3 regions of the Paenibacillus sp. B2(2019) genome follow, and region 3 is predicted to be linked to each of the others. Evidence: riboswitches for the same ligand, from Rfam matches in the RefSeq annotation. Region 3 holds a riboswitch; each other region holds the start of a gene.
The links. Region 3 has a riboswitch for cyclic di-AMP ahead of PAENI_RS05790 (hypothetical protein). Riboswitches for the same ligand answer to the same signal wherever they lie in the genome.
Positions count from the first base shown of each region.

Region 1 (9,890 bases), on a different contig from region 3:
CACATCTGTAATGTTTATTTTGGACATTTACGCACGGAAGGTGATTGTCTGTTCTGTCTTTCTTTTCTTAATAAATGAGGATATCCAGCCGTAGGAGATTGATCCTACGGTTTTTTTTGAATTTTAGCTCAACAAAACATTTAGGAGATTACTACATGACAAATTCTTTTAACGATATATCTGTTCCTTTGTTGCCGACGGAGCGGGTGGATGATTTATTAACGCATGACTTGCGAATTATTCAAAGTGACGAAGTATTTAGCTTTTCTATGGATGCTGTACTGCTTGCGCGTTTCGCCAGCGTTCCGCCTCGTGGGAGAGTCCTGGATCTTTGTACTGGGAATGGTGTAATTCCTATTTTGATGACGACCCGAACTAAAGCTTCTATAGAAGGGATTGAAATTCAGCCCCGTTTAGCGGATATGGCTCGGCGTAGCGTGGCTCTAAATGGGCTACAGGATCAGGTTGTGATCCATGAAGGCGATTTACGTGAGTTATATAAAGTAGCAGGACATGGCGTATATGATGCAATAACAGTCAATCCTCCTTATATGCCGCTTAACGGCAGTGACCTCAAGCTGAACACTCATCAGGCTATGGCTCGTCATGAAATCGGGTGTACGCTGGAGGAGGTCATTCAAGCCTGTGTGAGACTGGTTCGCACCGGTGGAAAGGTAAGTATGGTTCACAAGCCACAACGATTGGTCGATATTATTAGTCTTATGAGAAAATATAGGCTCGAGCCTAAGATTATTCGCTTTGTACATCCACGTGCGCATCTGGAAGCGAATATGGTTTTAATTGAAGCGATACGTGATGGTAAGCCGGAGGTTCGTTTACATCCACCACTCATTGTATATAATGAGGACAATCAATACTGTCCAGAAATTATGGACATCTACTATGGTGCTAAAGAGGGTAAATCATGACGATATCATGCCAAAGCAGTTTTCAGAACAATAACAATACACATAAGCAGGAATCAACCGGTTCACTCTTTTTGGTGGCAACACCCATCGGTAATTTAGAGGATATGACTTATCGTGCTGTCCGTACATTGCAGGAATGCGATATTATTGCAGCTGAGGATACAAGACAAACTCGGAAATTATTGAGCCATTTTGAAATTACACCCTCTATGCTGTTCAGTTATCATGAGCATAATAAGGCTGCCAGTGGACCTGAACTTATCCGCTATATAATAGAAGGAAAAAATTTGGCACTCGTCAGCGATGCCGGTTTACCAGCCATTTCCGACCCTGGTGCAGACCTTGTAGCCCTTGCCATAAGTCACGGTATACCAGTAATTCCTATACCAGGAGCTAACGCAGCTTTGTCAGCATTAATTGCCTCCGGTCTGCCTACGACTACTTTCACTTTTATCGGCTTCTTACCTCGAGAACGGAAAGATATCCGTGCGGTATTAAGTCCACTTCGTTCGGCGCAAGGGACTATACTGTTCTACGAATCTCCACATCGCGTGGTGAAGACACTGGCTCATCTCCATGAAGCATTTGGCAATCGACGAATTGTGCTTGCTCGTGAACTGACGAAGAGATATGAGGAGTTTCTTCGTGGGACGATCGAGGAATGTACGGATTGGCTCGCTGAACATCCACCGCTTGGTGAGTATGTTATCGTCGTTGAAGGCGAGAGCAAGGAAGATGCTGAAATGGCAGAATCGGCTTGGTGGCGCCAGTTAAGTATTGAAGAACATGTTGCTCATTACGAAGCAGCAGATATGCCGCGTAAAGAAGCTATGAAAAAAGCAGCCTCTGATCGTGGTGTGTCAAAGCGGGATATTTATAACGCACTTCTGGATAAAGCGGAGCAGCAGTAAGTGTTATTGACGGATTCTAATTCTAAGAGGTTAACAAGGTGCGAAGGATATTACAAAGCTGACGAGATTCTAGCCTGAAGGTGGTTCCCAAAAGGAAGCCCAAGATAGACCAGATCATGGTAAAAACTCGTTTTACTTCATGCTCTCACCACATTACCCATCATTATTAGGTGTCATGGGGGAGTAAATCCTTATAGACACCTTTTGGGGCGGGAAACACAGGTGATTGCAGAAAAAAAATACCTCCCGCGGTCACGGGAGGTCAAGGAGATATGAAAAGGTTAGAATTAACAATTTGATTAGTTCTATTATATACTATTTATTTTAGTTTGTCACAGGGGTAGGGATAGTAGAAATGCATTCATGACAAACTATTTTTCCTTTGAAGTAAGTTACGTTCTCAGCGTTGCCGCAGAAAATGCAGGCAGGCTCATATTTCTTAAGCATAATGCGCTCACCATCAACGTAAATTTCAAGTGCGTCTTTTTCACCAATGCCAAGAGTACGGCGCAATTCAATGGGAATAACTACCCGCCCAAGTTCGTCTACTTTTCTTACAATTCCTGTTGATTTCATCATAACAATCGTTACTCCTCTCAATGTTCCAAAAACGTCATTATTCGACATTGTTCACTGTTTTATGATATTTATAATACCAACGATTCCCAAAACAGTCAACCTTTTTTCATCTGTTAAATAAGTGCTTTTTCACGAAAACTTTGAATTCCCTATAACAATCACGAATTCTAAAAAAAGTGAAAAAATAAACTTTGTCGATTTACCAAGACTAAAAACGTCACTATTCGACAAAGTACGACATAATTACTTATTATATACTTATATTGGTTAATATCATATTAAATTTAATAAAGGAGTTGATCTCATGAAGCAGCCGCTCACAGAAGAAAAGGTTTTCAAAGATCCGGTTCACAATTATATCCACGTGCAGGATACTATTATTTGGCGACTAATAAATACAAAGGAATTTCAGCGTTTACGCCGAATTCGCCAGCTGGGTACCTCGTATCTCACTTTTCATGGCGCAGAGCATAGTCGGTTTTCTCATTCCCTAGGGGTGTACGAAATTACACGTAGAATTATTTCGCAATTTGAACGAAGCGGGTATAAGGATTGGATTCCTGAAGAAAGTCTGCTCACCTTGTGTGCGGCCTTGCTGCATGATCTGGGACACGGTCCATTTTCCCATTCTATAGAAGAAGCTTTTGAAATGAATCATGAGGATTGGACTTGTCGAATTATTCTGGAGGACACAGAGATTACTGAGATCTTGCGTGATGTGGAGGAGGATTTTCCTCGTAAAGTAGCCTCTGTAATCGCTAAAACTTATGAGCATGAAATTGTTGTAAATCTGGTTTCCAGTCCGCTAGATGCCGATCGCATGGATTATTTGCTGCGTGATGCGTACTATACAGGTGTAAACTATGGGACGATCGACATTGATCGGATTTTAAGAATGCTGCGTCCTTATAATGGTCGAATTGTTGTAAAAGAATCGGGAATGCATGCCATTGAAGATTATTTAATGTCGCGTTATCAAATGTACTGGCAAGTCTATTTTCATCCGGTGACACGTAGCTCAGAGATTATTTTGCGACAAATTTTCCGTAGAGCCAAGGAGCTTTTCCAAGAGGGGTACAATTTTAGTTTCATGATTAATCCGCTGGAGGATTTGTTCCGTGGTGAGGTGACAGTGAAGCAATATTTAATGCTAGATGAAGCACTGGTACAGACGGCTTTTATGCAGTGGACACTTGAGAAAGATGAGCTACTAAGTGACTTGTGTACCCGTTTTATTCATCGTAAACTGTATAAATATGTTGAGGTGGAGAATCTCGATACAGATATGATTACTGAAATTCGCAGCAGTTTTGCGGCAGCCGGACTTCACCCAGAATATGATTTGGAGATTGATTTTCCGACAGATCTGCCCTATGATGTGTTCCGTCCGGGAGAAGCTTTTGACAATAAACAAATTCTGCTGCTTGATCGGCATGATCATCTGCGGGAAATTTCAGAGGTGTCGGATATTGTGCGTTCTATTAGCGGCATTCACCGTGGCAGATATCATCTTTATTTTCCTCAGGATAAGTTGAGAAATGCGCTTACGCGATTGCCTGCTTCTATTGCAGAGATTTTTGCAAAATAATACAAGAAAATATGGGATTTATGACAAGAAGAGTAGAAATATAAGATATAACGGATAGCTTGAAACTTATATTGTCTTATATTTAAAAAAGAACAAGGAGTGAGGGTTAAAATGTTTCTGTTTGACACACATACGCATCTGGATGCACCTCAATTCGACGAGGATCGCGAAGAAGTTATCGCTCGTGCTGTAGAAGCAGGAGTTAGCAAGATGATTAATATCGGATTTAATCGGGAGACGATTCCCTCAACGATGAAGCTGGCGGAATCTTATGATTATATTTATGCGGCAGTGGGTTGGCATCCTCAGGATGCAATTGATATGAAAGAAGGAGATCTCGATTGGATCGCTTCTCTATGCAGTCATAAAAAAGTAGTGGCTATTGGTGAAATCGGACTGGATTATTACTGGGATACTTCTCCCAAGGATGTGCAACATGAAGTTTTTCGCAAGCAAATTGGACTAGCCCGTGAACTAAATATGCCGATTTGTATTCATGATCGTGATGCCCATGAGGATGTTGTACGGATTTTACGGGAGGAAAAAGCAAATGAGGTTGGAGGCGTGATGCACTCGTTCTCAGGAAGCTGGGAAACAGCTAAAATGTGCTTGAATCTTGGTTTTCATTTATCCTTTGGAGGACCCATTACGTTCAAAAATGCAAGAGTGCCAAAAGAAGTGCTTGCGCAGACCCCACTAGACCGATTATTGATCGAAACCGATGCTCCATATTTGACTCCACACCCCTTCCGCGGGAAGCGAAATGAGAGCGCTCATGTGAAGCTTGTAGCAGAGGCAGCAGCTGAAATTAAAGGGTTAACATGGGAAGAATTGGCTAAAATAACGTATGCGAACGCACTGGAACGATTTGGGATTGAGTGAAAACGGGAGCAAAACAGGCGAAAAATAGAGAATGGCCGATATATTAAACTTTTTTAATATAAAAACGGCTGAATATTACAATATTTTAACCATATTTTTGCGTAAACGTGGTTGAATCGTCCTTTACAACATGCATCAAAACAGGATATCATCTTTTCAGTGATGTGAGCTGTGTTATAGTGACAGCCATTGATTCATGGATCGTCTCGCTGAGTCTCCGTATGGAGAACGGGGGAACCAATATTGACCTGCCGCATGCCTGTATTTTAAATACGGTTTAGACGTGCCGTAGGACAGTATTTGATTTCTTCACGTGGTCTTTGGGGTGAATTTAAGGGCAACCGCCATGAGCGGGTGACCTGAAATAGGGCGTCTCTCTTTCGTCCGAACCCGACAGCTAACCCCGTAAGCGCAAGTAAGAGAGGCAACCTCGTGCACAAGCATTCTCTATTCTGATATTGGAGAAGCCACGAAAGAGTCCTCAGTTGAACTCTTTTTAGGCTTTTTTATTTTTGAATAAATAGAATGTTGCCCACATACTGTTATATAACAGGGGTGGGAGTAGCTGTGCCGAGCAGGCGATCCATGAGCAGGAGACGCTAAGTTATTACGTGCGTGTCCTGTGACAATCTCAAATAGTTTCGTCAAAGGAATTCAGTCCTCATGATATACAATTGACGACGGGGCTATGTAAGGAGGATGGAGAGAATGGGCGTATTCCAACCAGAAGTATCCCATGATTCGCAGTCATCCAGCAGGTCTTTCGCATTACGGTGGGAGCAAGTAAATACTCGCGTACTTTTACTTGCAGGCGTGATTTCAGTCGCTATCGCGCTACTTATTCTGCTGTACGTACACGGTCAAAGTAACAAACAATTATTTTTAGTAATAGACGGGCAAACACAGACGCTTGAAACGCGGGAAGCGCTTCTTGGTGATGTGTTGGAGAAAGAGCAAATTTCGCTGCAGCCGCATGATGAACTATCTTTAGGACTGAGTGATGAAATAAAAGACGGTGACCGTGTCGTTATCAATCGTGCGCAGAAAATTAGTCTTACTGCGGATGGAGCAACAAAAACGTTATATACGACCGAAGACACAATTGGTAAAGCAATTGAGAAAATGGGCATTACCCTAGAAGGTCATGATAAGATTTTCCCTTCGTTAGACACCACCATTTCTGCAAACATGGAGGTTAAGATTGTTCGCATCAACAAACAGACTGTACAGCGAACAACTAACTTACCCTTCAGAGTCATTAAGACAGCAGACCCCTCCCTTACTGTGGGAACAGTTAGAGTGGCACAGGCAGGCAAACCAGGCGTCATGATTCAGCATATTGAAAAGATCTACCAAGACGGAGAACTGGCCTCTATGCGCATGATTGGTAAGGAAGTACAAACGGTAACGAAAGATAAGATTATTGCCGTTGGTACCAAAGCACTTCCTAAGCCGGCTGTAGCTAAGACTACAACAACTTCCAAATCAAACACCACTTCAAAAACGGCTAAGGTTAGCGCCAAGACTAATAACGTCACAAGCAAGGCTGGCGTAGACTTTGAGTACAAGAAGATGATTAAGAACGTCTCCATGACAGCTTATTCATCAGAAGAGCCAGGTATTGGTACCAAAACTGCCTCCGGAACACGCGTAACGGAAGGTCGTACAATTGCGGTAGACCCGAATGTAATCCCTATTGGCTGGTGGGTATATATCGAGGGGCTTGGATTCCGCCGAGCAGAAGATACTGGCGGTGCCATTAAAGGCAATAAAGTAGATGTCTATTACGATTCACTGAGCCATGTCCGTAATTTCGGTCGTAAATCACGTACCGTTTATGTGATTGGACCTGTGAAGCCGGAGTTAAACTAGGCTGAAGCTTTTGCAAATTATTCTTTGATAAGCTATAGTGATGATAACCGTTAAGGAACGCCAGATGATCATTTCGTTGATCGCAGAGCAACCGCTCATCACTTATACATTCTTTAACCAAAAGAAGAGGAGCGAAACCTCTTCTTTTTTGCTTTTTTTGGAAGGAGTCAAGAGATATGATTAAGGAATTAATTGTCGTTGAAGGTAAGAGTGATACCGTCGCTGTTAAACGCGCTGTAGAAGCAGATACGATCGAAACAGGGGGCTCGGCTGTAGACCGGACCGTAATTGCGAAGATCGCGCTTGCTATGGAGCGTAGAGGAGTGATTATCCTTACTGACCCGGATCACGCGGGTGAACGAATTCGTAAGATTGTGTCCGCAAAGGTGCCGGGCTGTAAGCATGCCTTCATTCCGGAGAAGGACGCAACCCGCAAGGGAGATATTGGTGTGGAGAACGCTTCTCCAGAGGCGATTCGTCATGCGCTGCGGAATGTACATACCTCTTTTGAAGGTGCACCTGCTTTAATTGGACTTGATGATCTAATGGCCGCTGGAATGCTTGTACATCCTCGGGCAGCTGAAAGACGTATGGCACTTGGTAATTTGCTTGGAATCGGATATTGTAATGGCAAGCAGCTGTACAAGCGGCTGGCGATGTTTGGAATTACGCGGGAGGAATTTGCCGGAGCTCTCGCCCAAATTGATCAGGGGGGCATTACTTCATGAGTGGTAGAGAGGAAATTTCGACTCCAAAACGGACGAAAGAAATTATTCAACGTTATGGATTCAAGTTCAAGAAGAGCTTAGGACAGAATTTTTTGATTGATCAAAATATATTGGACAAGATTGTTGACGCTGCTGGGCTAGATAGCGAATCAGGGGCATTGGAAATCGGTCCTGGGATTGGTGCCCTGACGGAGCGTTTGGCGCTAACCGCTGGTGCGGTGACCGCTGTGGAGATCGACCGTAGGCTGATTCCTATTTTAAGGGACGTACTTTCCCCTTATCCGCATGTTAAGGTTCGTAATGATGATGTTCTGAATGTAAATCTGCAGGAGCTGTTCAAAGAAGATTTTGCATCCGTGAACAAGGTAAGCGTAGTTGCCAATCTGCCGTATTATGTAACTACTCCGATTCTGATGAAGCTGCTCGAAGAGAAGCTTCCGCTTGATAACATCGTTGTAATGATTCAGAAAGAGGTTGCGGAGCGTATGGCCGCTTCTCCGGGAGGAAAGGAATACGGGAGCCTTAGCATTGCCGTGCAGTACTACAGCGAGCCTGAGCTCGTCTGCATTGTGCCGCGTACGGTGTTCATTCCTCAACCTAATGTGGAGTCCGCTGTAATCCGTCTAAAGGTAAGAGAGCGTCCACCGGTAGAAGTTGAGAGTGAGAAGCACTTCTTTGAGGTCGTCCAAGCTTCTTTCACACAGCGTCGCAAGACGATTGCTAACAATCTCAAGGCTCGTTACTTCCCTGAAGAGGGACGTGAGCGTCTGGAGGCTTTACTCGCAGAAGCTGGTATTGAACCAACCCGTCGTGGAGAAACGTTAAGTCTAGAAGAATACGCCCGATTGAGCGGTGTTCTGTTAGCTGCTGGAATTGAATAAGCTAAAAACATAGCTAGTTATGAACCAACTGAGGCCTTTGCCCATACGATGGGGTAGAGGTGGTGGTTGTAATGAATTTAGGAGACTTGGTCGTTCGTAAATCTTATGGCGGAGATTTGACTTTTCGTGTAGATCATATTGTGCAGGACAGAGCCGTCATTAAAGGCACAGATTTCCGTCTGTTGGCGGATTCTCCTCTGAATGACTTGGTTCAAGTGCCTCCTACCCGAATTACGGAACGAGGACAGCAGGCACAGATTAAAGCGAATGAATCACTGACACAGCTGCGGAAAGACCGACAGGAGCAAAGTCAGCGGAGCGGGAGCGCTCTATCAGAAGGAGCATGGGCTCCATCGCCCAAGGAAGCTGCTTATTTTGAAGTACCGGGGAAAGTACTGCATCTGGATGGCGATCCAGCGTATTTGAATAAGAGCCTTAGCTTATACGAGCAATTGCGAATCCCTGCTGAAGGTCATCATGTTCATGAGTCCGCAATGGCTGACACTTTATACCGACTGCTGCCCCGCGTGCGTCCAGATATTGTGGTGATTACCGGTCATGACGGGGTGCTGAAGCAACAGCATACTTACGATCTTCACAGTCTGAGCAGCTATAAAAATTCGCAAAACTTCGTAGCTGCTATTAGGGTAGCTAGGGATTATGAGCGAAATTTTGATGCGTTGACGATTGTTGCAGGTGCTTGTCAGTCACATTTTGAGGCACTGCTGGGGGCAGGGGCGAACTTCGCCAGTTCTCCTGGACGGATATTGATCCATGCCTTAGACCCAGTTTATGTAGCGGCAAAATCGTCGTTCACGCCCATTAGGGATACGGTGAATCTGAGTGAGGTTTTGAACAACACCATTAGTGGTAATCAGGGAATCGGCGGTATTGAGACCCGTGGCAGCTTCCGTATTGGGATGCCGCGTCTGCAGAACCTGTCAGCACTAAAAGTGACACCTTCCGCAATTTAATCGACAGGCACTGGTCTATTTTCAAAGCTAATAGGTAATTTGGAGTGGCCGAATAAAGTAACGCGAAGAAAGGTTGAGCGATGAGCTTAACCCTTTTTTTATATAAGAAAGTATAAGTTTCACGCTATACATTATCCTTATATTCTCGCATAAACGCTAATCGTCCTTATAGGGACGCCAAAGGCGATTATGCTTGTGTGAAATGGTAGTTATCTTTAAAGATCGACAATGTTATTTTTCTTGCTTTGTGGTAAACCTATTACAGATAACAAGGCTATTAGTTCGCCTCTGATTCTCCGCAAAAAAATTCCGTTGACAACCAAATATTCATCATCTATAATTATTTATTTGCTTTGACAAACACCTGGGGAAGTTGTATAATGGACAAGAAAAGAGGTGGTCGTCAGGCAATGGCTAATAACGCGCTGTTGGAAATCAAACGCAGTCTCGAAGCTCACGTCGGTCATAAGATCACGTTGCGTGCAAACGGAGGTCGTCGTAAAACCGTAGAACGCACCGGTGTCCTGGAAGAAACGTACCCTTCTG
Region 1 is NZ_VTZR01000001.1:44,694-54,583, reverse strand. Features, by position in the region: gene yabA (DNA replication initiation control protein YabA) at 1-78, shown strand, start outside; gene PAENI_RS00265 (tRNA1(Val) (adenine(37)-N6)-methyltransferase) at 156-929, shown strand; gene rsmI (16S rRNA (cytidine(1402)-2'-O)-methyltransferase) at 926-1,840, shown strand; gene PAENI_RS00255 (AbrB/MazE/SpoVT family DNA-binding domain-containing protein) at 2,165-2,419, opposite strand; gene PAENI_RS00250 (HD domain-containing protein) at 2,724-4,007, shown strand; gene PAENI_RS00245 (TatD family hydrolase) at 4,119-4,889, shown strand; cyclic di-AMP (ydaO/yuaA leader) riboswitch at 5,087-5,316, shown strand; gene PAENI_RS00240 (resuscitation-promoting factor) at 5,598-6,761, shown strand; gene rnmV (ribonuclease M5) at 6,938-7,489, shown strand; gene rsmA (16S rRNA (adenine(1518)-N(6)/adenine(1519)-N(6))-dimethyltransferase RsmA) at 7,486-8,370, shown strand; gene yabG (sporulation peptidase YabG) at 8,442-9,344, shown strand; gene veg (biofilm formation stimulator Veg) at 9,755-9,890, shown strand, end outside.
Region 1: it holds a riboswitch for cyclic di-AMP, as region 3 does, so the genes downstream of both, PAENI_RS00240 (resuscitation-promoting factor) here and PAENI_RS05790 (hypothetical protein) in region 3, are expected to answer to the same signal.

Region 2 (9,890 bases), on a different contig from region 3:
GAATCTCTTCACATCAGCAGTGATGAGCTGGAACAAGGGGGACTAAATGTTTACACTACCCTTGACCCTGACATGCAGCATGCCGCAGAACAAGCAGTCGACAAAGAGATGGATCAAAAGAGTGATCTGGAGACCGCTCTTGTTTCCATCGATCCTCGCACTGGCTACATTAAAGCTATGGTCGGCGGAAAAAATTATCGTACCAACCAATACAACCATGCTCTAGCCACCACACGTCAGCCTGGCTCGTCCTTTAAGCCGATCATGTATTTAGCAGCACTCTCTTCTAAAGAGATGACTGGTCTTTCCGTTTTCAAAAGCCAGCCAACGATGTTCCATTATGATAACAATCGCAAAACCTACCAGCCTCGGAACTTCGGGGATAAGTATCTGGGCGAAATCAATATGCGACAAGCCATTGCAGCATCCGACAATATCTATGCTGTGAATACGATCATGAAGATCGGCGCAGATAAGGTGAGCGAGATGGCAGGCAAGATGGGCATTGATAGTCCGCTTCAAAGCGTGCCGTCACTGGCACTCGGTACCTCACCGATCAGTCCGCTAGAAATGGCTGCGGCATTCGCTGTTATTGGAAACAGTGGTCAGAAAATGCCCACCACAGCCATTCTAAAAATAACGGATTCTAATGGTATGGTGCTGTATGAAGCACCACAGTCAAAGGGTGAAGCCATTGTAGAGCCTTCTGCCGCCTATGTGTTGACCCGTTTAATGGAGGGGGTATTTGAGACTGGGGGGACAGGAAATCGCGTAGCTTCTATAATCAAACGTCCGGTAGCCGGCAAGACTGGAACTACGGATACAGACGGCTGGATGGTAGGCTTCACCCCCGAGCTGTCCACTGCAGTTTGGGTTGGATATGACAAGGGGCGCGACATCACAACTACCGATGGCCGACGGGCAGCTCCAATTTTCGCGGAGTTTACTGAAAAAGCGTTGGAAAATATCCCGCCTAAGATTTTTCCCATTCCAGATGACGTAGTCAGTGTATACATCAATCCGCAATCCGGTAAGCTAGCTACAGCAGCCTGTCCCGAAAAAGAACTGGAGACTTTCATTAGTGGAACTGAGCCCACCGAATACTGTGATCAACACGGCAAAGCTCCCGTTGTCGATGATGTACAAAGCAAAGTAGATCCTGCTGAAGAAAGTCGTTCCCTGTGGAACAATATTAAACGCTGGTGGTTGAATTAACCTCTTCATTAATTGAAGAGGTTTTTCTTTTTTATTACTTATTTATTGTAGAATCCATAGGATGGCCAAACTCGATTTTCACTTCTCCCACAAAGGATGTAACCGCTTCATTAATTATATTCACCCCATTCTCTTAACTCACAATTACTGCTATAATAGTTAGTAGCAACCAAAATATAAAGATGTAAATGAGGGACATGGGATGAAGGATACAGGCATGATCCGGAGTTTAGACAGTCTTGGGAGAATTGTGGTTCCCGCAGAAATCCGTATGACTCGTAATATCGACATTGGTGATCCTATCGAATTTTTTATATTAAACGATAACACCATCATACTCAGGAAGTACACCTCGACAGAATGTACGTTTTGCAGAAGCCACGACCATGTCACCTACTATAAAGAGCAATTTATTTGCAGTAGCTGTCTAAAAGAAATTGCCGACCCTGAACGCATGTCTCAAGTGCCTGAGGCGCGCCAAGATTTTGCAGGCGAAGTGTCAGAACACAGCAACACGATCCGGAAGACGAAGACAGAGGATATGTGCCAACGCCTGGAGCGGGCCATAGAAGAACATCCATATGCCAATCAGAAAGAGCTTGCTGAAATTCTTGGGATCAGTCAAGCCAGAGTAAGTCAACTCAAACGCAAACTTAGTACGGCAGGAAAATCGTAAACTAATTCATTGTGTTCAATTCAAAAAGGCTTCGACTCTCCTATTTCAGGATGTCGAAGCCTTTTTTCTGTATCATGTAACCTTGTCCGGGTAATTCGTTCCTACTCGGTCAGTGCAGCCTTAAGCTCATCGGAGGACGCAGTCCACCATGCCTCATTATGAGAGATCAAGAGGGATTTGAGGGCAGCTTTTTCAACTGCGCCAAGCCCTCCCACATCGATTTTGCGTTTTAGAGCAGCATCCAACTTATTGACATGCTCGGCGAGAATTTTCCAACCGCGACGTGCTTCCGTATCGATCCACATTTCACAGGCCGTTATTCCGCCATAGAATTGACTATCCTGTGTACGGTCCACTGCTACCCATACTACCCAAACCTGTCTACCGTTGGGTACATCTTCACGGTTCATGGAGAATTTAATCCCCTTTTCAACCTTACTCTTGGCATGCATGGCACCAATATCAATGACTGCTTCACCGCCATCAATAATGACAGGCGATACGTTATTGAGCTCTATAGAGCCCGCTCCAAAGCCTTTATGTTTACTTTTGGCATTCACAATATTTAAGGCAATCTGTTTCTTGCCCTCCGGTTGTATGTTGTCCACGAGTGCACACCCTTCCTCTTACGAATAATTTAATTTTAGCTAATAATGCGGCGATTGCAAACATATACATCCCGTAGATGCTTGTCACGGGAGGAATCACACTATGAAGTCACTGTCATTAAGGTACATCATCATCTTTGCGACCCTGGCCACCCTCGTGCTATTAGGAGGCATATGGGTCTATTCGGGGGATAACTCCACATCTTCTGTTACTAGCTTTGTTTCAAAAGAGGCCAAGTCCTCAAGCGGCATAGCTCCTGCAGCTGCACCACAACAGACACTGCCTGAAAGCGCCCCCGTTCCAGCAGAAGAGGCATTAAGTCAACGAGTTGTCGAGTATCACATCGATGTTCAGCTTGTTCCTGATACAGAAACCTTAATCGCTTCTGAGACGGTAACCTGGACACACCCCGGTGTAAAACCGGTAAGTGATCTATATTTTCATATGTATCCAAATGCTTTTGCTTCATCAGATACTACCTTTATGAAGGAGTCCGGAGGAACGCTCAGAGGTGACACCATGCCAGAGAACGGCTTCGGAAGTATGACTTTAACCGATTTGCGCACAACAGAAGGAACATCACTAATGCAAAGAGTGCAATTTGTACAACCCGATGATGGTAACGTCAACGATAAGACACTCCTAAAGGTACATCTCCCACAGCCGGTTAATGGTGGAGAAAGTGTCACGCTTAAACTCCAGTACGAGGTCCAGCTCCCCAAAATATTTGCCCGTATGGGCGCATCAGGCAATTTCGTGATGGCTGGGCAATGGTTCCCTAAACTTAGTGTATACGAGCCTATGGGCACACGCGGGGTTAAGGAGGAAGGCTGGGATTTGCATCAGTACCACGGCACCTCTGAATTTTACAGCGATTTTGGCATCTTTAATGTAACGATTGCGGTTCCTTCCGACTACACGGTAGCTGCGACCGGATTTCCTGTGAAGAATGCCAAGCTAAAGCAAGATCAGAAAATATATCAGTTCTACGCTGACGATGTCCATGACTTTGCGTGGGCGGCATCCCCTGATTTTACAGTAGCCGAAGAAGCCTTCTCTACGCCAGAAGTGCCTGGTGTACGGATTAAGGTGTATCTCGATCCATTACACAAAGACTTAAAGGAACGATACCTTCAGGCCGCTAAGGCAGCTCTGACCTACTTCAGCAAATGGTATGGTCCTTATCCCTACTCGACTCTGTCTATTATCGTTCCGCCTAAGGAGGGGAATGGGGCTGGAGGAATGGAGTATCCAACACTCATTACAGCGTTTGGAGCCACAGACTCTTCTCCTGACACCTCACTTGAAAGAACCGTCGTTCATGAAATTGGCCATCAATACTTTTACGGCATGGTAGCCAGCAATGAATTCGAAGAGGCTTGGCTAGATGAAAGCTTCACTTCTTATGCTGAAGACAGACTCATGGAGCAAGAATATGGCATCAAAACGAATCTCCCTCTTCAGTCCAGCTTGGTGACCAAATCAGAGCCGCTAAATTTAGAAACATGGAAATATGCCGGGGCAGAATCCTATAGCCGGAATGTGTATATTCGCGGAAAGCTAGTACTTAAGGATATTGAACGCCAAGTAGGCACTAAGGCAATGAACAGCATCATGTCCACTTACGCACGTAAATTCCGTTTCCAGCACCCCACTACGTCTGATTTTCAAAAAGTCATTGAGAAGGTAACCAAAAAATCATGGCAGCCTTATTTCGAAGATTATATTTATGGTGGTGGTGCTCCTGATTTCTCAGTAGATACGATTACGATTAAAAAGAATGGCAACAGCGATGCTCAGAGCTATGAATCCATAGTAAAGATTACAAACAAAGGGAGCCATTACGTTGACGTTCCCATTAAATTCACATTCGCCGATGACTCTGCTACAGAGCGGGTCTGGAGCGGTGAAGGAGCTGAGACTACCTTCCAATTGTTAAGCGATAAGCTTCTGCTCTCTGCTGAGGTTGATCCTGAGCATACCATTCTGTTAGAAAACAAACATCTTAATAACTTCAGACTGGCGGAAATAGAGCCCAAAACGCTCTCCCGCTGGACATTAAGTGTAACTAAACTAGTTGAAACCGTGCTCGGAACTCTTGTCTGGTGAGGTGAATGATTGTGAGAACATCGATAACCCGCGGCTGGCAAAGCATGAAGGAGCAATTTTATATTCTGATTCTGCTCTTCATCTACCGACTGCTCTGGGGCTACTTTATGTACGGCTTCATCCGATCTGCTATCGTTCCAATTCTACTACGTTATCCAGATAAAGACGCTGGAGGCAGCGGAATGGGCAGACTACTCTATTATGTCGAAGGGCAGTTCAGCTTGAACACAGATCCTGCGATACGTACTTGGTTATGGATGTTCCTAGGGCTTGTTGTCTTACGACTGCTACTCTCCCCCTTCATAAGGGCAGGATTACTGCATGAACTCCATCAGGAGCGAAAAGGAGAGCGTGGCCTGTTCTTTTTTCCCGGTATGAAGCTTTATGGATTTCCAGTGTTTATCTTCAGTCTAATCGAATGGGTGCTGGCTCTACTTCCGTTATACTGGCTTGCTCCAAAAATGTACGGGCTATTCTTGTCCTCCTTTCTGAACTACTCTTTGTTACTTCATCTAGTTCCATACGTATTGGCATGGCTTATATACATCTTTATCGTGCGCCTGTTCCTTCTATATATGCAGTTTGGTTATACCAGCGGCACGGGGATGTTCTCCTCCTTATTCATTTGCTTGAAGTCACTGATTCCGGCAATAGGAATTTCAATCGTACTTGGTGCAGCAGGCCTGATCCTTTTGCTAGTGTGCGGAATAACGGGTATCTTCTGTCCTGGCCTACCAGCACTTCTTATTCGTCAACTTTCATCACTGCCCTCAACACTCTTCAAAATGTGGGGAATTTCAGCTCAATATCATCTATGGCAAAGTAAAGCATTTCCACAATAATTTGAAGCATTACAGAACATAATATAAGAGTCCCGGTTCCTGAATCAGGAGCTGGGACTCTTTCGCGTTATAGACAAATTATGAGGATTTGCAAAATCGTAAAGACTTTGTTACAATAAGTCCTGTTCCATTGGTAACAAGTTTGTAATCATTTGAAACGATTTCTACATAACTTCATGTATTTGTTGTAGTCATGTCGATAAGTCACTATCTGGTGCATAAAACGCCGAATTCCTTGCACCGGGAAGTGGGGGAACCATATTTTGGGTGAATTGATCTCGCTTTGCAGTGATCATAGGGGAACCTTCTACCGAATCCTTAAGCTAACCTCACAGGCATTGGAAGGGGTACAATTTTTTTGAAGAATTTAAGAAAAGCATGCGTCGCTGCGGCGCTAGGACTTGTGATGGCGTTCTCTATTGGTGGAGGAAGTGCCTTTGCAGATTCTAAGATGGACAGTGTTATTTCAAAGACAATTGGAGTTGCCTATAAAACCGGAGGCACTAGCACTGCCGGGTTTGACTGTTCTGGATTTACTACGTATGTATTCAAGAAGGTGGGTCTTTCTTTGCCCCGTACTTCAAAAGCTCAATATAATGTCGGAACTCCTGTAGCCAAAAGCAAATTGCGTTCAGGTGACCTAGTTTTCTTTAACACATTGGGCAACGGCGTATCCCATGTCGGCATTTATGTTGGAAACGGAAAATTCGCACAATCATCATCTTCATATGGCGTGACCATCACTTCACTTAGCCAGTCCTACTGGGCCAATCGCTACGTTGGTGCTAAAAGAGTAATGAGTACTTCCTCATATCAAGCTATAGCCTACGATTAATACTTCGCCACAACTATAACCTCACAATTACATTATATAGACCTGGGTTTGATTATTGACTTAATCGAATCCAGGTTTTCTTTTGCCTTATTATATTCTTTACACCTCTAGAACGGACTTTAAACACTTTTATTTGATAAAAATTTCAATAAATATAAAAATTAGTTTAATATTATCGCTTACATATGCATTTTGTCTTTAAAAAAACGAATTTTTCTGCATGATTATGTTAAAAACGATTGCCAAGCGGCACTCTGTTTGTTACAATAACTGCAGTAAGATTTTAGTAACATTTTTGTAATCATTAAGTTGTTATTTACAAAGGTTTTGTCATGTATTGATTACAAGCTATTCCTAATCAACAGTATCAGCCGAGTTTCCTAACTATTAGGAAAACGGGGGAACCAACTTTGGGTGAATTGACCTCCATTTTTAGAGGGGTCATAGGGGACCTTCAACCGAACCCTTAAGCTAACCTCGTAGGCATCCGGAAGGGGTATAAACTTTTGAAGAAGAAGCTAGCAGCAGCAGTACTTAGCTTTTCCATTATTTTCACCATCGGAGCAGGAAGCGCTTTCGCGGATTCCAAAATGGATAAAGTGATCGACAAGACCATCGGAACTAAGTACGTATCCGGCGGCATCTCCACAAATGGATTTGATTGCTCCGGATTTACAATGTATGTATTTGATAAAATTGGTATAAACCTACCACACCAATCAGGTTCCCAGTATCAAATGGGTACTGCTATCTCCCAAGATGATTTAAGATCTGGAGATCTTGTATTCTTCAATACAAGTGGTAAGGGTGTCTCCCATGTCGGTATTTATGTCGGTGAAGGCAAGTTTGCACACGCATCTACCTCACGCGGTGTAACAATTAGCTCCCTGAGTGATAGCTACTACGTGAAACGCTACATCGGTGCTAAACGAATTATGAGCACGGATGCTTATCATTCTGTTGCTTCTGAGACAGAAGATAATGATGATGTTCAATAAGTAAATCGTACATAGGCTCTTTTCCAAGATGTTGATTCTTGGGGAAGAGCTTGTTTTTTGTCTTATTTAGTATTTACCCCTCTCAGAATTTGTAAAACAATAATCCTCATAAATTTCTGAGTCGACCATGCCTCTTTTTGTATATAATTAGTTACAAGCATAAACGCCTTCGATGTCCTTATAAGGACCATAAGTATTTTAAGCTAGAAATATAAGACATTTTAAGTCCCCCCGTGAAAGGAGGTCCTTGACCTTATGATAAATCCCTCTGTTACTTTTCATGTAGCGCCTATGGAGACCAGTCACGCGGAAGAGATTTGCAACTGGGATTACACTGCCCCTTATAATATTTACGGCTGGATGCCGTGGGAGCAAATGCAGGCTCTTGGAATCGAGTTCGGTGACCCGCAGCTACGGAATGAGCAATATGTCTCCATATTAAATGGGCAAGGGATTTTGTGTGGATTCGCGCAGTTGTTTCCAATGGAAGGTGTTGTTCGCTTGGGGATTGGTATGCGCCCTGATCTATGCGGTCAAGGTCTAGGAAAAATATTCATGGATGCAATCGTGCAAGCAGCCTTGCTTCGTTATCCTGAGCGTGAGATTGATCTAGAGGTATTGACCTGGAACCAGCGGGCGATCCGAACTTACCAAAAGTGTGGATTTACGATTACCGATACGTATGAACGCCTAACCCCCACAGGAAACAAACCTTTTTATTGCATGGTCTATGATAAATAATATTAAATTCCATATTTTTCAATGATTTGATGGTATTATCGTTCATTTTTTTGTCACAAACCCTATGATAACGCTTCACCTTGAGCTATAATGTAGGGAGCAGCTTACATAGAAGGGACGAACTGGGATGCAGAAATGGATCATGAGCGGTTTGTTTTTTGCCGCCTGTGCCTTTGCGGTAGTACTTATGTTTACACTTCCAGGTAAAGAAGAGGTAGCTGAACAGAATAAGCCGACGATGCCGGAAGTCCAATTGGATGCGGCAAAGGCCGAAGCAACCGTGAAAGCCAGCTGTATCACCTGTCACGGCGATCAGCTTCAAGGTGGAGTTGGACCCAGTCTTCAAAATGAAGGCGGTCAGCATGATGCTGAAGAAATCTACAGTATCGTCACTAAAGGACGAGGTCAAATGCCTTCCTTTAAAGAAAAGCTAGCCCCTGAGGAGATTGCAAACGTCGCCCTCTGGCTCTCAGAGAAAAAGTAACAGTAACTACTACCTAAGCAACTAAAAACGCCCGTGCCAGAAGATAGTTCACTATCTGCGCACGGGCGTTTATTTATGAGTTTAGGTGACACTAACGATTTTTCTCAAAGGCTTCATTAAATTCATGTGCCTCTCGAATATCTAGAGCTGTAATACCGTCTTCCTCATTTGATTTCAGTCGTAAAGTCACTATCTTATAATCAATCGTAATATGTGGATGGTGATCAAAGGCTTCTGAAATGGTGGCTACTTCATCAACGAAAGCAATACCCTTCATATATTGGCTGAACATATATTTTCGCACCATGGTATTCTCTTCCAGCTTCCAACCTTCCAGCTTGCTGATCTGCTCACGCAGTTCTTCTTCGGTAAATAACAATTCGTTTCCTCCCTTACTAAAAATTGCAGTAAAATCCGCAGGTCCCTTTACTCGTCTTATTCGTTAAACAAAACATCCCTTAGCTTCTGAGGTCCAAGGGATGTGCCAGGATAAAGGCAATATTTTCGATTAAATGTATTCAAGAATCCCAGCGATTATAACTCGGCTACACCAATTTTAACACGGGCTACTAACTACGGGCAAATTACGCCCCGCCGCCGCCTCTTCTTAAATCAAAACAACAGAGGCTAAATCCTCTTCTCCGACTAAAATATTAATGCGGTGAGTGTCCTTATCGTAGATGATAACGCCGCTCCCCACCTCAATCATAGGTTCATTACCTAGCGCGAAGAAAAGATCCTCAGCCAGTGCCTCCCATACCTCCATCTTGGATTCCTGCGGCAATTCTTGCCACTCTTCCGGATCCATTTCAAAAAATAAGTACCCATCGGAAATTCTTCCGACAGCCTCAGTCAAATCCGTTAGGATTTCACCGTAATCTCTACCATGCTTTACACCCACATGTATCACTCCGTTTTCTCCACAGATGAATAATTACTTACCTTATCCATTATAGCCGAAAAAATGACTTCACAAAAAACGGAATGATGTCGATAAATAAGAATATACGTTATTCGGTTTCGAACAGAGTGCCTTGCCGCTGTTTCAAGGATGATATACGCGGCTTTGTCGGAACACATCTTATAATCTCATGGACGAGGTGCATAATGGAAATTTCAACAATACTTGGTTTAATTTTTGGTCTAGTTGCAGTTATTTGGGGTATGATCCTCAAGCACGCTCCTCTTCACGCTTTAGCCACACCTGCTGCTTACGTTATTATCTTAGTGGGTACGGCAGCTTCCATCTTTATGGCCTTTCCGTTCTCGGAGGTCAAGAAGATTCCAAGTCTGTTTAAAATGATTTTTGTCAAAAAGAAATTAATCAGTAAACCCGAATTAATTACTATGTTCATGGAGTGGGCTTCTATTACACGGCGTG
Region 2 is NZ_VTZR01000029.1:19,698-29,587, forward strand. Features, by position in the region: gene PAENI_RS29485 (transglycosylase domain-containing protein) at 1-1,215, shown strand, start outside; gene PAENI_RS29490 (AbrB/MazE/SpoVT family DNA-binding domain-containing protein) at 1,418-1,891, shown strand; gene PAENI_RS29495 (YwhD family protein) at 1,993-2,499, opposite strand; gene PAENI_RS29500 (M1 family metallopeptidase) at 2,603-4,609, shown strand; gene PAENI_RS29505 (hypothetical protein) at 4,621-5,451, shown strand; cyclic di-AMP (ydaO/yuaA leader) riboswitch at 5,666-5,804, shown strand; gene PAENI_RS29510 (C40 family peptidase) at 5,858-6,286, shown strand; cyclic di-AMP (ydaO/yuaA leader) riboswitch at 6,646-6,787, shown strand; gene PAENI_RS29515 (C40 family peptidase) at 6,793-7,284, shown strand; gene PAENI_RS29520 (GNAT family N-acetyltransferase) at 7,540-8,025, shown strand; gene PAENI_RS29525 (c-type cytochrome) at 8,153-8,509, shown strand; gene PAENI_RS29530 (4a-hydroxytetrahydrobiopterin dehydratase) at 8,601-8,888, opposite strand; gene PAENI_RS29535 (hypothetical protein) at 9,117-9,410, opposite strand; gene motA (flagellar motor stator protein MotA) at 9,617-9,890, shown strand, end outside.
Region 2: it holds a riboswitch for cyclic di-AMP, as region 3 does, so the genes downstream of both, PAENI_RS29515 (C40 family peptidase) here and PAENI_RS05790 (hypothetical protein) in region 3, are expected to answer to the same signal.

Region 3 (9,890 bases):
GAAATTGTACTGTGAAATCACTTGTGATCTGAACAGTGCGTGATGTGAAGCATTCTATTTACTTATTTTTAGGGAAAACCTCCCTGAAAAAGATAAGTTTTGAGCTCGAAAAACGATAATTAGGGAATTTCTCCCTGTATTTTAACCGTTTAAGCTCTAAAACGTAGAAATGGGTGAATTTATAGGGAGGAATTCCCTAAAAACGATGATTTCAGGCTAAATCCAAGTAATTAGAGGGAGGTTTTCCCTAATTGTTGATTCTACTAGCAGTTACACCCACCGAGCGATCACATCCACTCGCAGTAGCACCCGTCGAGCCTTCGCATCGATTGAGCGGTCGCATCCATTAGTGGTCACAACCACCGAGGAGTCACTCCCGCCCTTCAATCACCCCACAACATCTGGCCCTACACCTACAACCCATTGACGAAGCAACAATGAGGCTGTCCTCACTCCGCGTCCTTCGCTCACATTCAACCTCTCCATAAGTTATGTTTAATCCTCTGATCAGTTAATCCCAATAATGATCAGTTTCCCATACGTGCAAAGCCTTCTCCAAAGGGGGGAGCGCATACCTCCTAATCAACTTGAATGTTTTCCATTTACAGGATTGACAATGGTAAATTAAGGACATATACTGTGTATATAGATATATACAGTAAGCACAGGGATATGAACACCTGCTTCTGCTAGACGCTGAAGACATTGTAAAGCGAGGTTAGTTTTAATGAGAACATTAAAAGATTCATGGTTTATGTTGCGCTCTGATTTTCGCGGAGACAAATTAAAGATATTAGGGACCCTCGTAATAACAGTTATTTTTATGTGTTATCTTGGTGGAATGACTAGCCTGGTAGCAAATGACGTACTAGGTGAGCAGGATCGGACGATGATAACAGATTTCTTATTTCTCTCCTTTATACCCTTATTGGGATTAACATTCTCTCGCCGTTCCATGAAATATTGGAGTGAAGACTCTTACACAAAAATGTTGGTTTACTTAAGAACCTTACCGATTCCAGCTGCAGTAATACTATCGCGGAGAAAACTTCAGGGGGTAGGCTCCTTTATTCTAAATGGTACGTTATTCTTCGGTATTGTTTACTTGTTAGGGGAAAATTTCCGGACAGAGCTGGCGGTTCCCTCGTATATAGCTTTTGCCATTACATGGCTCGGCTTCGGATTCATGGTCTCAGGTCTATATATTTTTATTGAGTATCTTTTTAGCGGCAAAGCTTATCTATGGCTAACATTGCTTATCGTAGTGTTATCGTGGGGAATATCATTCCTAGTTACACTTGGGGGAGGCAATTTGTTTTTATACAGTATCTCCTATTCCAAGGAGTGGGGGCTGTTATCTCCGATCATGTGGGGGTCACTTCTGCTGGGGACAATATCTGTGCAGTTATTCTCTAAATGGACTATACATCGGCTGAAGAGTCGCAATCTCGTATAAAAAATCGGAATGGCAAGGACTGCGCTCTAGCACGCTAGAGTGGAAGGCGAGGTGTAAATAATGTGGATACCGGTACAAATCAACGAAAATAGTGCAGAGCCCCTCTATCATCAGATAGAGACTCAGCTTAGATCCTTAATCATTAGCGGAGTCATTACAGAAGGTACGCTACTGCCCTCGATTCGTGAGTTCGCAGGAGATCTGAAATGCAGTGTAATTACAGTGCGGCGCGTATATCAGGATCTGGAGAATGAAGGTTTGCTGCGAACGAGACAAGGAACAGGTACCTTTGTATCCCATGTAGGCGACGGAGCAATGGAAGAATACAAACGGGACACGGTAGGCAAAGCACTTGAAAGTGCTGTGGATATCGGCCGATCGATACATTGCAGCAAGGATGAACTTGAGCAGATTTTTATGGAGATTGTAGAACGCAAGTATAGAGCAAAGGAATGAAAGGGGGGGCGCATGCTCATATGGTACAGATGGCTATAGAATTGCGGAATGTACTTAAACAACGGCGAAACAAGACGATAGGACCGCTGACCATGAATCTGCCTAAAGGATATATTACAGCCCTGGTAGGTCAGAATGGATCTGGCAAAAGCACGCTACTGAATCTACTGATGCAGCTGACCAATCCAGAGGAAGGCGAGATATATTGGTTTGAGAACAGGTATAATAGCGGGTTGCCTCTGGAGCTGCGGCAGACCATTGCCTATGTTCCTGAGACGTCGATTACTGAGGAGAACCACTGGAATGCAGAAGAGGCAGCTCAATTTCGACAGCATTGGTATCCGAACTGGGATGAGTCGTATTTTCAGGATCTAATGGATCGCTTTGAGGTTCCATATCATATGAGGCTTTCTAAGATGTCAAAGGGTGAGCGTCGGAAATTCGAAATTGCCGCAGCACTTGCGTCACGCCCAAGTCTGCTGCTATTGGATGAACCTTCATCAGGTCTTGATCCCTTTGCCTGGAAGATTATGATCGAGACGCTTCTTAAATATATGGATGAGAACAACGCTACGATCATCATCTCCACACACATTGTGGAAGAGGTGCGGCGGTTGGCAGATTATATCGTGCTTATGCATAGAGGTGAACTGCTGGGTATGGCCGAGAAAGACAGTTTATTCGGTACTTGGACCGAGGTATGGGTACAGGTTGCAGGTGAAGAGGAGCTTGCTGAGTTATCAGCGGAATTACCGGGAGGTATTAACTTTACCATGGATACACCGGGTGTAGCTTCTTTTATCATAGAACAATTTTCTAAGAACGAGAAACGCATTCAGGACTTGGGCGTAAAGGTTATCAAGAGTCGCAGTTTAGAATTGGACGAAATATTGGGTTTATGGACACAGGGACACCGTCCTATCCTGATTGATCACAAGAGAGGGGACTAGAGAAATGGAAGCCTTAAAGCTGGAAAGTGTAATGAAGCAATATGGAGAAAAAACCGCTGTAAACGGAATTAACCTAACGGTAGGCAAGGGGGAAATTTACGGATTACTGGGGGCAAATGGTGCAGGAAAAACAACCACAATGCGCATGGTGCTTGGCCTAATTTACCCTGATGGCGGGAATATTTTGTATAATGGAAAGCCGTATAACAGCGAACTTCAGCAAACCATGGGCTATCTACCCGAAGAAAGAGGATTATATCCAAAGGTAAAGGTAAGCGATCAAATCGTCTACTTGGCACGTCTGCGCGGGATGTCGGCTAGTGATGCAGATAAGAGCCTTCGCTACTGGCTCGATCGGTTTGAGGTTCCGGATTATTACAATAAGAAGATTGAAGAGCTCTCCAAAGGGAATCAGCAGAAAATGGGCTTTATCGCCGCAGTCGTTCATAAGCCGCAAATTCTCATCCTTGATGAAGCCTTCAGTGGCTTGGACCCTGTTAACGTGGAACTACTGAAAGATACGGTAAAAGAATTACGTGATCAAGGAACGAGTATCTTATTCTCTACTCACCGGATGGAGCATGTTGAAGAGCTTTGCCGTAATATTACGATTTTGGATCGTTCCAATACTGTCGTGCAGGGCGATATTCGTACGATTAAGAGTGGGTATCCTCGTGAACAAGTATTGTTGCGTACGGATAACGAAGTGACCGGTCTAGAATCAATTGCAGGTGTAACAGCAGTACAGCGACAGGAGCGAGGTTATCTGTTGTCCATCAGTGAGATCGGCGCAGCACAACGTATCCTACAGCAGGCGATGGCACAGGGTGAAGTGGAGCATTTTGAAATTAAGGAACCAACATTAAATCAAATCTTTATCAGAGCGGTGGGTGAATCTCATGAATAAGATGGGGACAATTATTGGCTTTACCTTTAAAAATAAAGTAAGAACGAAATCATTCATGATTACTACATTAATTCTAGTGTTGCTGCTCAGCATTGGGATGAATCTTCCGTACATCATCGATCAGTTTAAGGGTGATTCTAAAACAAACGCAGAGACTCAAATTGCTGTGATCGCGGAAGAGAGAAATCAGGCTGCAGAGTTGTTGAAGGCATATACTTCACCTGAAGGAATGCCGCAGGCAAAAGTTGTGCAATATACTTCTGCCGACGATGCGGAGCTAAAGAAAGCTTTAGATGAAGGGACTGTAGAGGGGTACGTTACTTTTGCAGAACCTACTGGCGAAGGACTTCCACCCGTTACTTATCATAGTGAAAATGGTGAATTGAAGGGCGATGTGCAAATCTATCTCCAAAATGCCCTTCAGCAGGCCAACACCCAGTTCATCGTTGGCGACAAGCTGACGCAGGAGCAGATTGCTGCTATGTCAACACCGGTACAGATAGCTACTCAGCAGCTCAACCCTGATGGGACTGCGGGAGATAAAGATGCGTCGCAGGAATCCGCTCCACCTATTAATTACGTCATTGTATACGCCATGCTTATGCTGTTCTTCATGTCTATCATGATGACCGGTAATATGATCGCAGCTGAGATTACTTCAGAGAAGAGCTCGCGGATCATGGAGATTCTGATTACAAGTGCCTCACCTTTAGCGCAAATGTTCGGTAAAGTTATCGGTGTCTTCTTAGTAGGACTATTACAAATTGGCGTCATTATCGCAGCGGTAGTTGTCAATCTTAAGCTTCCGCATAATGCAACGATTTTGAAAGATTTAGACCTGGATTTAGGCCAGCTTAATATTAACTTGTTGCTTTATGGAATTGTTCTTTATGTACTAGGTTATTTCCTCTATGCCTTGATGTATGCAGCTGTAGGTTCGATTGTCAGCCGTACAGAGGATCTTGGCCAAGCGGTTATGCCGATTATGATGTTAGGCTTCGTAGCATTCTATGTTCCACTGTTCAGTATCTCTAATGCGGATACTCTGCTGGTTAAGGTAGCGAGTTATGTGCCTTTCACCTCTCCATTGACCATGCTGCTCCGAATTGGTGTTGGTGAAGTAGCGATCTGGCAAGTTATTGTATCATTAGCCATCCTGCTTGTTACCACGTTCATCTTTGGCTGGTTGGCTGCCAAGATCTATCGCACAGGCGTATTGATGTACGGCAAACGTCCAAGTATTAAAGAGATCAGAAAAGCGATGAAGGCTTACAAGATCTAAGTGGCTTCATATGAACTTTTAAGGAGTGGTAATCATGACTAAAAGTGAACAATACAATATGATGCTTTTAATGAGTTCGGTATCTCTGGCTACGGTTAGTAGAATGCTCTCGATCAATGGGTCCACTTTAATGGATTTCACTCAGGGTGTAATGACTGGGATTGCCATGGTGGGGATGATTGCGGGATTGTGGATGTACGGAAAGGCTCGTAAGAGTAAAGCGTAATAGTAGGAAATAAGGAAGCCGCGGCAGATGCCGTGGCTTTTTCTTTTTTGTGTACATATCGTAAAAGTTATTTGGAAGATAGTTGCGGACTCCAGGGCTCCTGAGTCCAATATATCCTCCGTACACTCAAATGTCGTTTCCTTTTGAGGGATTAGACAACGGATAGATTACCACTAGGCAGCAAATCCTCTTGAGCAGTCAGTTGCTCCCGCACACGCCTAAGCAGCGCTTTTAGCACAGGAACACTCTTTTGCAGGATGATGCTTATTTGAGGTAAAGATAGCTTTAGGCCATACCACATCGTTTTTATAAGTTGTTCCTCCCAAGGCAATGCCTTGGCAGACAGAAGGGACCGGCGTGCGTAATAATCGGCGCATTGTCGGATACAAGAGCGGTAAGCTTCGATAGAGAATAGCTGGCTGTCGAAGCTTTTTTGACAGAATATTTTATGAAGCTCTTTAAAAGTACGGATAGTAATCTTCTCGGCTTCTGCTGATTGTTGTAACAACATGGAACTGAGCATATAGATATCATTCGTACACTTTTGAACACACTCTGCAAATATAGTTCTACGGGGGGATTCGGCAGGTAAGGGGTCAGGCATGATAAACACGATCCTTTCAGAATTGTTTATGGGATGAACCTATAATATAGAAAAGTAAGAAATGGATTTGTTGATAAGCTCGGCGGTATCAGGTTCTGGATAACTATGTTTTTGAAGCGCAACACTGGATGGTTTATAATATAGCCGCCCTCCTTTGGAATCTCTCCCACCAGCGACAGCTCTGTACAGACGACCTTGCTCAATGTGCCCTGCCAAGGATTTACCCTGCAGCTTGGCTTTTAAATCCTGTAAAGCACCTTGCACTAGCTCAAACTGAGTCTGATCCCACTCTGAACCATGGGTACGTACTTTATCTATCGCTTCCTCTAGCCGGCAATGGTATATCATTCTGAGAAAAGAACTCCATTTAATAAGATCGAAAGTTTTGGTATTGGCAGAGATAAGACATGCCCCCCAGCTGCTACCTCCTTTACAAGTAAGTTTCAGGATGCCATAACGGCTGCCTTGATCAGCCTCCATTCCATAGTGAATAGGTTCAGGTGAATCAAAGACGAATACTTCTATGCGAGATAGTCTTCGCTGGTCCATGACAGGTTTCTCCTCCTTAGGTTTCCAAAAGCTTAAGATCTACATGGTGAATGACGTTAGCCTTCTCTATACAGGCGAGCATTTCAGCTTCATTCTCACAGACTGCGGCATGCTCCAGCCATAGTCCGAATTTCTGTTTGCGTATAACGGATAAATGTAAGGGGAAGGTGCTGCGGGATCTCATTACGTACCAACCGACAGCAACATCTTTCCACGGTTCCTTAAAAGCGGTGAGCCACGGAAAACGTTGGTGTGCTGACCAATCCTGCAGCTGTTGCTTTTCTCGGATACTTTTATATATTTCGTATATAATTGTTCGGTCCATACAGTATTCACAGGTAGATGGGCTGCTGAAATGGCGAAGTGATTCAATCTGCTTCTGACCAAAAGCATAGCCGACAATAGTTCTGTGATGATCCTCTTCGAACCACAACGCTCCAAAGCAAACATAATTTAGACTTATCGGCTCAAGTAGCCCTTGCTGAGTTCCCCAATAATAGTGTTTCATTCCTTTCACCCCGTCCAGCATGCTATCACCCTATAGATTCAGGTAACGCAAAAACCGCAGCAAGAGGAGGACCTCTGCTGCGGTTTTGGAATACAGGTATACACACACCTGTGCCAAAGCGTGGCGGATCAAGGGTCTCTCTCTTTACGCTTACGAGGTTAGCTGTCGGATTCGGACGGTGAGAGTCGCCCTACCTATGTGAGACTTGGACAGTCTCCTTCGGATTCACCCCAAGTAGGCCATGTGGCCTGATGGTTCCCCCGTTCCCTGCAAATACAGGAACTCAGCGTTGAATGTATTTTGTGAAATAGATTCAACCCGAATCATACTCTTTTCAAGGTGTTTCTGTAAAAACAGAAAGTGTTCTTTTGAGCGCGATTTAAACCAAATCCTGCCTACTACGACGGAAAAGGGAACCAAATAGGTATTTATTGCGAGTTATCGGGCTTCTTCCTCGCTTAATCTCGACTTCTTGTTTTCTTACCTATAAAGGCGATTTTTTGAGATTTCTACATTTGTGGTGAATAAAATCACATGGTATGCCCGCTTTTCGCTAATGGATTAAAACTCGAGTAAACAAGAGATATAGAGAGATTGGATATCAAGTAAGCGCTATCCAATACGAAAATAGTTTTTAATTTGCATTATTTTGGCATCAATCAGGTTTTACAATTCTTCCTGCATAAGGGTATGATTACTCCTGTTTCAACAACAATCGAATATTTGATCCGCTTAATTTCCGATAAGGAAAGCGGGGGAACCAACAATCGGCAGACGATGTGAGAGTCGGAAGCCGGTTATGGGGTGAATCCTGTAGAAGGTGCGAGTGAGCTCGCATCTATACAGGTAGGGCGACTCTCACCGCCCGAATCCGACAGCTAACCTCGTAAGCGTATGGAGAGAGGATGAGTGCAATGTGACCGCTAGCGAGCCACAGAGGAGAATCCTTTGTGGCTTTTTGCTGTGCTTTTTTAAGCAAAGCATTTATGGAAAACCTCACGAAGAGGTCGTTATATTCATCATTAGCGGTAGCTTTTCTTTCAAGATCAGGGTGATCAAGCTCTGATCTTACAAGCAAAGCATTTGAGGAGAATAAGAGATGACAGATCAGAATGAATATGTACTGGTATGTGCGCCAACGAAGGCAGGCGAACATTTTATTAAGCTTCTAAAATTCAGAGGCATTAAGATGGCCGGATTGACCAACAACTTGCCTGAGAAGGCCCTACTCGAAGAGATGGGGATTGAACAAGTCGTTCTAGTTGATACCCGCCATCAGAATACTTGGTTTCGCCCGCCGTTCCCGGTAGGACGGGTATATCTGTTCGAGAGCAGCTTTACGTTATGCTGCCGCTACATTCAGATGTGCCGCACCTGGACGACACAGCCGATTTTTGTAATCACAAGCTCAATAAATCCTAGATTGGTCTATAAAAGACTTGGTGCAAGTTATGTAATCTATTCTCACAGTGGTGATGCTGATTTTCTAATCGATAAATCACCTCATCAAGGATAAAAGAAGGAGTGCGGGAGATATGATGGATCTGTATATGGTGGCTTCGTTAGCTGTAATTTACGGGTTGTTTTATGGATTTATGCGCTGGTGCGCAGGTGTAGTTGAGGATACAGGGAGGGATAAGTTGTGATTCTAGTAATCGCTGTTACCCTACTTTTGTTTGTATATCTGGTTTACGCATTGATTCATCCGGAGAAATTTTAAGGAGGGGCATTCATGGGCATTTTGCAAATAGTTGCTGTAATCGTAATTCTTATCTTGCTGGTTAAGCCGATGGGCACGTATTTATATTATGTATTTTCTAATGAACCGAACCGTACGGATCGATGGTTTGGAGGCATGGAAAAAGGAATTTATAAGCTGATCGGCCTGAAAAAACGGGACGGAATGTCTTGGAAGAAGTATGCGCTCAGCTTTGTGTTAACAAATATCGTATTGGTTACTTTCAGTTACATTGTTCTTAGATTGCAGCGGGGATTGCCGTTAAACCCGAATGGAATTACGGATATGGAACAGACGCTTTCATTCAATACAGTGATCAGCTTTATGACCAATACGAACCTGCAGCATTATAGCGGGGAGACGGGGCTTTCGTATTTTTCACAAATGGCTGTCATCACGATGATGATGTTCACATCTGCAGCGAGCGGATTTTCTGTTGCGGTTGCCTTTGTCAGAGGAATCACGGGACGGAAATCAGTCGGGAACTTCTTCGAGGATTTCGTCAAAGCACATATTCGTGTGTTCATTCCGCTAGCTTTGTTAGTTTCATTGGTGCTGGTAGGACTACATGTGCCACAAACGCTCAAGCCATCACTTGAAGTCACTACACTAGAGGGCCAAACACAACAAATTGCTATCGGTCCAGTAGCTTCTTTAGAATCGATCAAACATCTGGGCACGAATGGTGGCGGCTTCTTCGGGGCCAATTCATCCCATCCTTTTGAGAACCCTAATCCACTTACGAACGTTCTGGAGATTCTCTCTATGTGGATGCTGCCAGCTTCGCTCCCTTATATGTACGGATTGTTTGCCAAGAACAAACGTCAGGGCTGGGTAATTTTTACCGCAATGATGACCTTGTTTGTTCTGCTATTAAGCCTAAACTTCTATGCTGAATCAAAAGGTAATCCGGCGATCAATGCACTAGGAATCGAATCTTCACAAGGTAGCATGGAAGGTAAAGAGGTGCGCTTCGGCATACCGCAGTCTTCCTTGTTTACTTCAGTAACAACCGCAGCTACGACAGGTAGTGTTAACAATATGCATGATACGCTGACGCCGCTGGGAGGCATTACGCCTCTTGCACTGATGATGCTCAACAATGTCTTCGGTGGTAAAGGTGTCGGACTGATCAATATGCTGATGTATGCGATTCTGGGTGTCTTCCTGTGCGGTCTGATGGTCGGCAGGACACCGGAGTTCCTCGGACGGAA
Region 3 is NZ_VTZR01000003.1:38,351-48,240, forward strand. Features, by position in the region: gene PAENI_RS05745 (hypothetical protein) at 728-1,456, shown strand; gene PAENI_RS05750 (GntR family transcriptional regulator) at 1,517-1,912, shown strand; gene PAENI_RS05755 (ATP-binding cassette domain-containing protein) at 2,005-2,862, shown strand; gene PAENI_RS05760 (ABC transporter ATP-binding protein) at 2,867-3,769, shown strand; gene PAENI_RS05765 (ABC transporter permease) at 3,762-5,051, shown strand; gene PAENI_RS05770 (hypothetical protein) at 5,086-5,277, shown strand; gene PAENI_RS05775 (hypothetical protein) at 5,429-5,788, opposite strand; gene PAENI_RS05780 (hypothetical protein) at 5,921-6,430, opposite strand; gene PAENI_RS05785 (hypothetical protein) at 6,447-6,938, opposite strand; cyclic di-AMP (ydaO/yuaA leader) riboswitch at 7,072-7,237, opposite strand; cyclic di-AMP (ydaO/yuaA leader) riboswitch at 7,658-7,847, shown strand; gene PAENI_RS05790 (hypothetical protein) at 8,038-8,454, shown strand; gene kdpF (K(+)-transporting ATPase subunit F) at 8,581-8,658, shown strand; gene kdpA (potassium-transporting ATPase subunit KdpA) at 8,671-9,890, shown strand, end outside.